2 regions of the Polaromonas sp. P3_B4 genome follow, and region 2 is predicted to be linked to the other one. Evidence: predicted binding sites of a transcription regulator. Region 2 holds the regulator's gene; the other holds the start of a gene.
What was found. Region 2 encodes NrdR, which represses ribonucleotide reductase genes. Its sites were predicted from a motif close to CACNANATNTNGTG; they were not measured.

Region 1 (4,282 bases), 740 kb from region 2:
CGAGCTTTTTGCCCGAAGCGCCTGCCATGTAGATGTTGAGCGACTGTGCCTGATCAATCCACTTCTGGCGGCGCGCTGCCGCCTCGACAATCCAGGAAGTTTCAATCTCAAACGCCGTGGCGTAGAGCGCTTTGACGTCCTGCGGTACGCGATCGATCGGGCGCAGGGAGCCGTCAAAGTGCTTCAGATCCACCACCATCACGTCGTCCCATAGGCCCAAGCGCTTCAGGTCGCGGACCAGGTAATGGTTGATGACGGTAAATTCACCCGACAGGTTGGACTTGACCGACAGGTTGCCAAAGCAGGGTTCGATACAAGCATCCACCCCAATGATGTTGGAGATGGTGGCTGTGGGCGCAATGGCCACGCAGTTGGAATTGCGCATGCCGTCTTTGGCAATCTTCTTGCGCAAAGCGTCCCAGTCAAGGCTGGCGGAGCGGTCGACTTCCACATAGCCGCCGCGCTGCTCGGCCAGCATGTCCAGCGTATCCAGCGGCAGGATGCCCTTGTCCCAGAGCGAGCCTTTGTACGTGGCATATTTACCGCGCTCTTTGGCCAGTTCGGTCGATGCCCAGTAAGCGTGGTAGCAGACAGCCTCCATGGATTTGTCGGCGAACTCGACAGCTTCCTGGGAAGCGTAAGGCACGCGCAGCTCGTACAGGCAGTCCTGGAAACCCATGATGCCCAGGCCCACAGGGCGGTGGCGCATGTTGGAATCGCGGGCCTTCTTGACGGCGTAATAGTTGATGTCGATCACGTTGTCCAGCATGCGCATGGCCGTGGTAATGGTCTTTTTAAGCTTCTCGTGGTCGACTGCGCCGTCCTTCAGATGCTGGACGAGGTTGACCGAGCCGAGGTTGCAGACAGCAGTTTCGGTGTCGCTGGTGTTGAGTGTGATTTCGGTGCACAGGTTGGACGAGTGCACGACGCCGGTGTGTTGCTGCGGCGAGCGCACATTGCAGGCGTCCTTGAACGTGATCCAGGGATGGCCGGTTTCAAACAGCATCGACAGCATCTTGCGCCACATGTCGGTGGCCTGCAGCTTGCGGGATGGCTTGATTTCGCCGCGCTCGGCCTTGGCTTCGTAGGCGGTGTAGATTTTCTCGAAGTCCTTGCCGAACTTGTCGTGCAGGTCGGGTGTGTCCGACGGTGAGAACAGCGTCCAGCTGCCCTTTTCCATCACGCGGCGCATGAAGAGGTCGGGAATCCAGTTGGCGGTGTTCATGTCGTGCGTACGGCGGCGATCGTCACCGGTGTTCTTGCGCAGTTCCAGGAACTCTTCAATATCCAGGTGCCAGGTTTCCAGGTAGGCGCAGACGGCGCCCTTGCGCTTGCCGCCCTGGTTGACCGCCACGGCGGTGTCGTTGACGACTTTGAGGAAAGGCACGACGCCTTGCGATTCGCCGTTGGTGCCCTTGATATGGGCGCCCAGGGCGCGCACAGGCGTCCAGTCATTGCCCAGGCCGCCGGCAAATTTGGACAGCAGCGCGTTTTCCTTGATGGCGTCGTAGATGCCGCCCAGGTCGTCGGCGACGGTCGTCAGGTAGCACGACGACAGCTGCGAGCGCAGCGTGCCGGCATTGAACAGGGTGGGCGTGCTCGACATGAAGTCGAAGGACGAGAGGATTTCATAGAACTCGATCGCGCGTTCTTCGCGGTTGATCTCGTTGAGCGACAGGCCCATGGCCACGCGCATGAAGAAAGCCTGTGGTAGCTCGATGCGCTGTTTGCGCACGTGCAGGAAGTAGCGGTCAAACAGGGTTTGCAGGCCGAGGTAGTCGAATTTCAGGTCGCGTTCGGGCTTGAGCGCGGCGCCCAGGCGGGCCAGGTCGAACTGCTGGAGCTTTTCGTCGAGCAGCTCGTTTTGTACGCCCTTGGCGATGAACTGCGGGAAATACTCGGCGTAGCGAATCGCCATGTCTTCCTGACTGACTTCTTCACCCAGCACTTCGCGGCGGATGGTGTGCATCAGCAGGCGTGCGGTGGCGTAGGTGTAGTCAGGGTCTTTCTCGATCAGGGTGCGCGCTGCCAGGATGGACGCCTTGTAGACCTCGTCAATGGGCACACCGTCATAGAGGTTGCGCATGGTTTCCGCAACGATCGGGTCGGGCTTGATATCCGCGCCCAGGTTGGCGCAGGAGGCTTCAATCAACGCCTGCAGGTTGCGGATGTCCAGCGCGACGCGGTTGCCGCGGTCGGTCACATGGATCAGCGGCGCTGCGGGCGCCTGGGTTTGCGGCTGGCGTGCGCGCTCTTGCGTGCGCTTTTCGCGGTACAGCACGTAAGCGCGGGCGATCTCGTGGTGGCCGCCGCGCATCAGGCCCAGCTCGACCTGATCCTGAACGTCTTCTATATGAAAGGTTCCGCCGCCTGGGCGCGAACGCATCAGGGCGCGGATGACCGCCTGGGTCAGGCCGTCAACGGTTTCGCGGACGCTGGCCGAAGCCGCACCCTGCGTGCCATGCACGGCCAGGAAAGCCTTCATCATGGCCACGGCGATCTTGTTGGGTTCGAACGGCACCACGCCGCCATTGCGGCGAATGATCTGGTAATGGGCGAGCGGGTTGCTTTGCGCGTTGGTATCGCCGGTTGCTGGGTTGCTTGCCAGAACGCTCGACGTGACGGGCACCGCGTGTTGTGCAGTTTGCATGACTTCCTCTTTGCTTTGTTTTATGGGTGGTTTGATGTGCTGTTCGGGGGTCTCTGGATATATTGAGGTATTGCACAGGCCTATCAACCTGCTCCTTCATTTCCTGACCCAAATTACATCAAACTGAATTAGGGCTTAGACACTATACCTAGGGTATGGAGGGAATACAAGCCACTACAGGTAGTGTATCGCTGACTGAATGCACCGTTACGTTTTGTGGCTTTTTAGGCCCCATTCCAGACGCCTCGATCAGGGCTTGATGGTGGCTCGTTCAACTTCGCTGAAAGCCTGATGCCATCAGGCTTGTGAAGCTGATGCGGCGTTGTGGCGCGGCTTTTCGCGGGCTTGGGTTGAGAGCGCCGGCCACTGCTGGCGCGGTAAAAATAACCGGAAATTTCAACAGCAAGACGCACCGCAATGGTGAGTGCGTGCAGGTGCACCAGTCACATGATTTCGGGAAAACACCTAGCCGGTGACGACAGCGAGTTTTGCAGCAGAGGCCAGTTGAAGCCAGGGCCCGGGTCCTGCTTGCGGCCGGGTGCAATGTGCTCGTGCCCGGCGATGTGCTCAATGGGGTAGCGCTGCAGAAGCGAGGCGCATAGCCCGGTCAGGGTTTCATACTGGGATGCTTCAAAGGTATCTCCCTCAAGGCCTTCCAGTTCGATGCCGATGGAATCGTCGTTGCAGTTGGTGCGTCCGCGGTAGCTGGATTCCCCGGCATGCCAGGCGCGGTCGTCACAGCTCACAAACTGCCACAGAGCGCCGGTTCGGGCGATGAAAAAGTGCGATGAAACCTGCAGGCCGCGAATGCCCTGAAAGTAAGCGTGTGCCTCCCAGTCGAGCTGGTTGGTGAAAAGGCGTTCGACGTTGCCATTGCCGAACTCACCTGGCGGCAGGCTGATGGAGTGGATGACGATCAGGTCGATTTGCGCGCCGGGAGGGCGTGGACCAAAGTTGGGCGAAGCCAGTGCGCGTGCACAGCGGTACCAGCCGTTTTGCCACAAAGGCCGGGGAAGGGCATTGGGGCTCTCAGGCGGGGTCATCAGCAGGGTCAAGTCCATCGGCCAGGTCGTCATTGCCCGGCGTGGCGATATTCAGGCGTGCAATGCGGTAGCGGATCTGCCGCAGGCTCAAACCCAGCCTCGCGGCGGCGGCGGTACGATTGAAGCCGGTCTCCAGCAAAACCTTGGTCAGGATGTTTCGCTCCTGCCCGTCCAGATAATCCTGCAGGTTTTCCGGGACGGCGACGTGCTCTTCGACCGGCGCATCAAAATGCAGCACGCTTCCTTCGCCGAGCGCCACGGCCCGGTGCAGGATGTTTTCCAGCTCCCTGACATTGCCGTTAAAGGGCCTGGACTGCAGCTGCTCCATCACGGCATCCGTCAACTCGGGCATCTTGAAGCCGGACTCCTGGCAGATTCTTGACAGCAGGGCATTGCAGAGTGCCGGCAAATCCTCCCGGCGTTCGCGCAAGGCCGGCACGGCAATTTCAATCACATTGAGCCGGTAATAAAGATCCTGGCGGAATGTTCCTTCCTGGGCTTCCGCCGCCAGGTTTTTGTGCGTTGCGCTGACGATGCGCACGTCAACGGTGTCCTCCTGCGGCGAACCCAGCGGCCTGACGGTGCGCTC
Region 2 (4,282 bases):
TGCGTGAATTTTCCTGCGTGCGGGTCAGCAAACACACCCTGACCGCAGTGACGCGTTGCCACGAGGTCAAATCTCCGACCTTGGGCAATGCGGTCACTTCGGCAGCGGTATGGTAGGTCTCAGGAGACAGGCTGGTTACCCCGGCAGCCACGCCATACCGGATCACCATGTCTTCAATGCCTTCAAAAATCGGTTGATAAACAGTGTCTTCCGGGTTTTTCCCATTGCCGTTGCATCCCAGGCTTTTGGTGTTCACTGTTCGGGTGGTACTGCCGACCCCTTGGGCCGTATAGCTGGTGGCGACCAGGCCAAAGCGGTTGGACACGTAGCGCGGCAGTCCTGCGGTGATCTGGCCTGCATTGTTCGGGTCAAGTGAAACTGCTTGCCTGAGGCAGTCAAACCCATTTCCAAAAGTGCTCGCGTCCAGCTCGGGCATGGCGAAATAGTTGATAACGACCGAGTCTGGTGCGTTGGCTACAGTGGTACCGCAAGTCCTGGTGGTCGGGTTGAATACCGCGCCATCACATCCAAACAACCCTTGCTCGTAGGCTGGAGCCGTTGAGTTTTTGGTGTTGCTGAACTTGCCCAACAAGTTGGGCGCCGCGGAGGTGGTGGCCATGATCGCGGGATAGAAGCCCGCCATCTGAAGGTCCCGGCCAACCATGTCCAGCGCAAGCTTGCCGGTCTCGTTCAGCATCGCCATATTGGCGGAAGCAGTGGCGGTTGCGCGAGTCCCCAGGTAGGCCGCCGCTGCCGCGAGGGCGAGCACCAGGCTGATGACCAGACTGACCAGCAGTTCGATCAGTGTCAAACCGCGCTGGCGGTAGCGCGCTTGCGCCCTTCCGGTGTGAAGTGTTTTCATGGAATCATCTCTAGATTGGCGCATTGCACGCCGGCCAGGGCGGTAGAGGTGCCCAGCGCTGCGGGGCAGCAGTTTCGCGACGCGATGCCTGTTGTAGTGGCTGTGCACGAATCGGGGGAACGCAGAGTCGTGCCATCCAGGTTGTCCTTGCTATACCAGGCCACTGTCACCAGAAAGCGCAGGTTGGTGCCCTTGGTTCCGGTCGACGTCACGATGCCCACCGCGCCCGGCAGCTGGCTGTTCAGGTCAAGACGCCAGACAGCGAGGTCATAGGCCGCCAGCTCGGTCGGGGTACAGGTTGCAGTGTTGCAATCTTTGGCCGGGTTCAGGTAGGTTGGGGTTCCATCAATGGATGCACGTTCGGCGGCATAGGTCCGGGAGAAGCTGTAATCAGTCTCGACCGCACTGGCATTTGCCCTGATGCGGTCCGCAAAGCCGCTGATGCTGGACGACAGTGCTGACCGCACCCATCCGGTTTGTTCAAATTTGAGAGAGGCTGTCTGCATGCCAACCATGCCCAGCACACCGATGGAAAGGATAAGCATGGCGATCAAGGCCTCGATCAGGCCTGCACCTCGCTGGCGACTTATGGACATGCACTGACTCCCGCATATTGTTTAACGCTCACTCGACCTGCAGAACTGATACAAATAGACCGGTAGTGCGGACTGCTGGTGTTTTCCAGGATATAGGCAAGCGTGAAGTTGGATTGAATACCCGCAGCGAGCCCTCGCGAGTCAAAGGTCATGCGCCGATCCGATCCGCTAGAGGCCAGCTCAAAGCTTTCGTTGCCGGTCTGGCGCACGGAAATCAGGCTTGAACCGACTGTTGTCGGGTTGTTTTGGGTAGCACTACAGCTGGGGTTGGAAAAAACTATCCAGCCAGTCTGCCAGTTGCTCCCTGCGGTTGCACACGTGGGGGTACCGCCGGTCAATGCGTTTGACGTATTGGTTGACATGCAGATGGTGACGCAGTTATTTCTGCTGATCGCCTCAACCCGCGCACGCGATATGTCATTGGTAAATTCGGCTGCGATGGCGCCAGCCTGGTTTCGCACCACAAACTGCCTCAAATTAGGCAGCCCTATGGCCAAAATCATGGCTAAAACAGCAACTGTCACCATGATTTCGATGATGGTGAAGCCTGCGTTGCAAGCGCGCGGGGCCGCTTTGGCTGGGCGGCGTAAGGATGTTGAGCACACGGTCATTCGCATGTCGTGAGTATAGGAACCGGGTTTGTCGCGCGAGGCTCCGGCTGTCGGACTCTGGCTACCACTAATCTGGTAGCGGACAGGACGCTTTTCTGCGCCGCGAGCGATTTCTACCGCCGGACCTCGTCCACCAGCGTCTTGAACTCGTCAATATCCTCAAAGCTGCGGTAGACGCTCGCAAAGCGGACATAGGCGACCTTGTCGAGCTTGCGGAGTTCACGCATGACGAGCTCGCCGATACGGTTGGACGGCACTTCCCGCAGCCCCAGGCTCAGGAGCTTTTCCTCGATACGTTCAACCGCCGAGTCGACCTGCTCGGTGCTGACGGGCCGCTTGCGCAGCGCCAGGTTCAGGGACGCCAGGACTTTGCTGCGCTTGTACTCGATGCGCCTGCCGTCCTTCTTGACGATGGACGGGAAGGTGACATCGGGCCGCTCATAGGTTGTGAAGCGCTTTTCACACGCGCCGCACTGGCGGCGGCGGCGTATGAACTCGGCGTCTTCACCCACCCGCGTCTCTACGACCTGGGTTTCAAGGTGGCCGCAAAAAGGGCATTTCATCAGGGTTGGTCCGGGTTTGAAGGCATAAATCGGCCTCCAGCCCAATCAGGACATGCGCGGGTAGCTATCAAAATCATAGTGTCCGCGCTGCCCGTCATGATTAGCGGTAGACCGGGAAACGGCTGGTCAGGGCGTGGACCTTGGCACGGACCGCTTCAATGTTGGCCGCGTCGCGCGGGTTGTCCAGCACGTCGGCGATCAGGTTGGCCGTGATGCGGGCTTCTTCGTCCTTGAAGCCGCGGGTCGTCATGGCCGGGGTGCCGATGCGCACGCCGCTGGTGACCATCGGCTTTTCCGGGTCGTTCGGGATGGCGTTCTTGTTGATCGTCATGTGGGCGCTGCCCAGCACGGCTTCGGCTTCCTTGCCGGTGATGCCCTTGGCGCGCAGGTCGACCAGCATGACGTGGCTTTCAGTACGGCCGCTGACGATACGCAGGCCGCGCTGCGTCAGGGTGTCGGCCACGATCTGCGCGTTTTTCACGACCTGCTGCTGGTAAGCCTTGAACTCGGGCGCCATGGCTTCCTTGAAGGCCACGGCCTTGGCTGCGATCACGTGCATCAGCGGGCCGCCCTGCAGGCCTGGGAAGATGGCGCTGTTGATGGCTTTTTCGTGCTCGGCCTTCATCAGGATGATGCCGCCGCGCGGGCCGCGCAGGCTCTTGTGTGTGGTCGACGTCACGATGTCGGCATGCGGCACCGGGTTGGGGTACACGCCTGCGGCCACCAGGCCGGCGTAGTGGGCGATGTCGACCATGAAGATCGCGCCGACGGCCTTGGCCACCTTGGCGAAGCGCTCGAAGTCGATGCGCAGGCTGTAAGCCGACGCGCCCGCGATGATCAGCTTGGGCTTGGTCTCGTGAGCCTTGCGCTCCATTGCGTCGTAGTCGATCTCTTCCTTGTCGTTGAGGCCGTAAGAGACGACGTTGAACCACTTGCCGCTCATATTCAGGGCCATGCCGTGCGTCAGATGGCCGCCTTCGGCCAGGCTCATGCCCATGATGGTGTCGCCGGGCTTGAGGAAAGCCAGAAACACGGCCTCATTGGCTGAAGCACCGCAATGCGGCTGCACGTTGGCGGCCTCGGCGCCGAAGATGGTTTTGATGCGGTCGATGGCCAGCTGCTCGGCCACGTCCACGTGCTCGCAGCCACCGTAGTAGCGGCGGCCGGGGTAGCCTTCGGCGTATTTGTTGGTGAGCTGCGAGCCCTGCGCGGCCATGACGGCGGGCGAGGCGTAGTTTTCGCTGGCGATCAGCTCGATGTGGTGTTCTTGCCGGGCGTTTTCAGCCTGGATGGCGGCGAAGATTTCGGGATCGGTTTGTTCGACCAGGATGTTGCGGTGGTACATGGCAGTCCTTAAAGACGTGGTCCCTGCTATTCAATGAATGAAACAAGGGCTGCCCAGGCGAACGGCTGAACGCTTCGGCCCAACGGCTTTCAGCGGTGCGCTTCCCAGTGGTGTCCCACGTCAGCTCCAATGGTTGCGAAAACCTTGAGCCTATCGCCAGTCGCGCACCTCGCTAGTGTAACTGAGCGCGCCTAAAACCTGCCGCCTCCGGGGTTCTTCACCTGCAGCCCGAAAAGCAAAAAGCCGGGGCGCTGGCAGCGGCCCGGCTTTTTGGCAGTGCATGGGGTGAAAAGGCCCCCACAATG

Region 1: a site for NrdR is predicted at 2,823-2,836, ahead of AC1DVV_RS13775 (ribonucleoside-diphosphate reductase subunit alpha). Genes of this name have one in related genera too.

Annotation. Positions count from the first base shown of each region.
Region 1 covers NZ_JBFUGQ010000001.1:2,890,788-2,895,069, reverse strand. Annotated here, with positions in the region: gene AC1DVV_RS13775 (ribonucleoside-diphosphate reductase subunit alpha) at 1-2,650, opposite strand, end outside; gene ampD (1,6-anhydro-N-acetylmuramyl-L-alanine amidase AmpD) at 3,094-3,711, opposite strand; gene AC1DVV_RS13765 (sigma-54-dependent transcriptional regulator) at 3,680-4,282, opposite strand, start outside.
Region 2 covers NZ_JBFUGQ010000001.1:2,154,798-2,159,079, reverse strand. Annotated here, with positions in the region: gene AC1DVV_RS10220 (PilW family protein) at 1-862, opposite strand, end outside; gene pilV (type IV pilus modification protein PilV) at 859-1,458, opposite strand; gene AC1DVV_RS10210 (GspH/FimT family pseudopilin) at 1,449-1,985, opposite strand; gene nrdR (transcriptional regulator NrdR) at 2,183-2,632, opposite strand; gene glyA (serine hydroxymethyltransferase) at 2,733-3,977, opposite strand; ZMP/ZTP riboswitch at 4,022-4,151, opposite strand.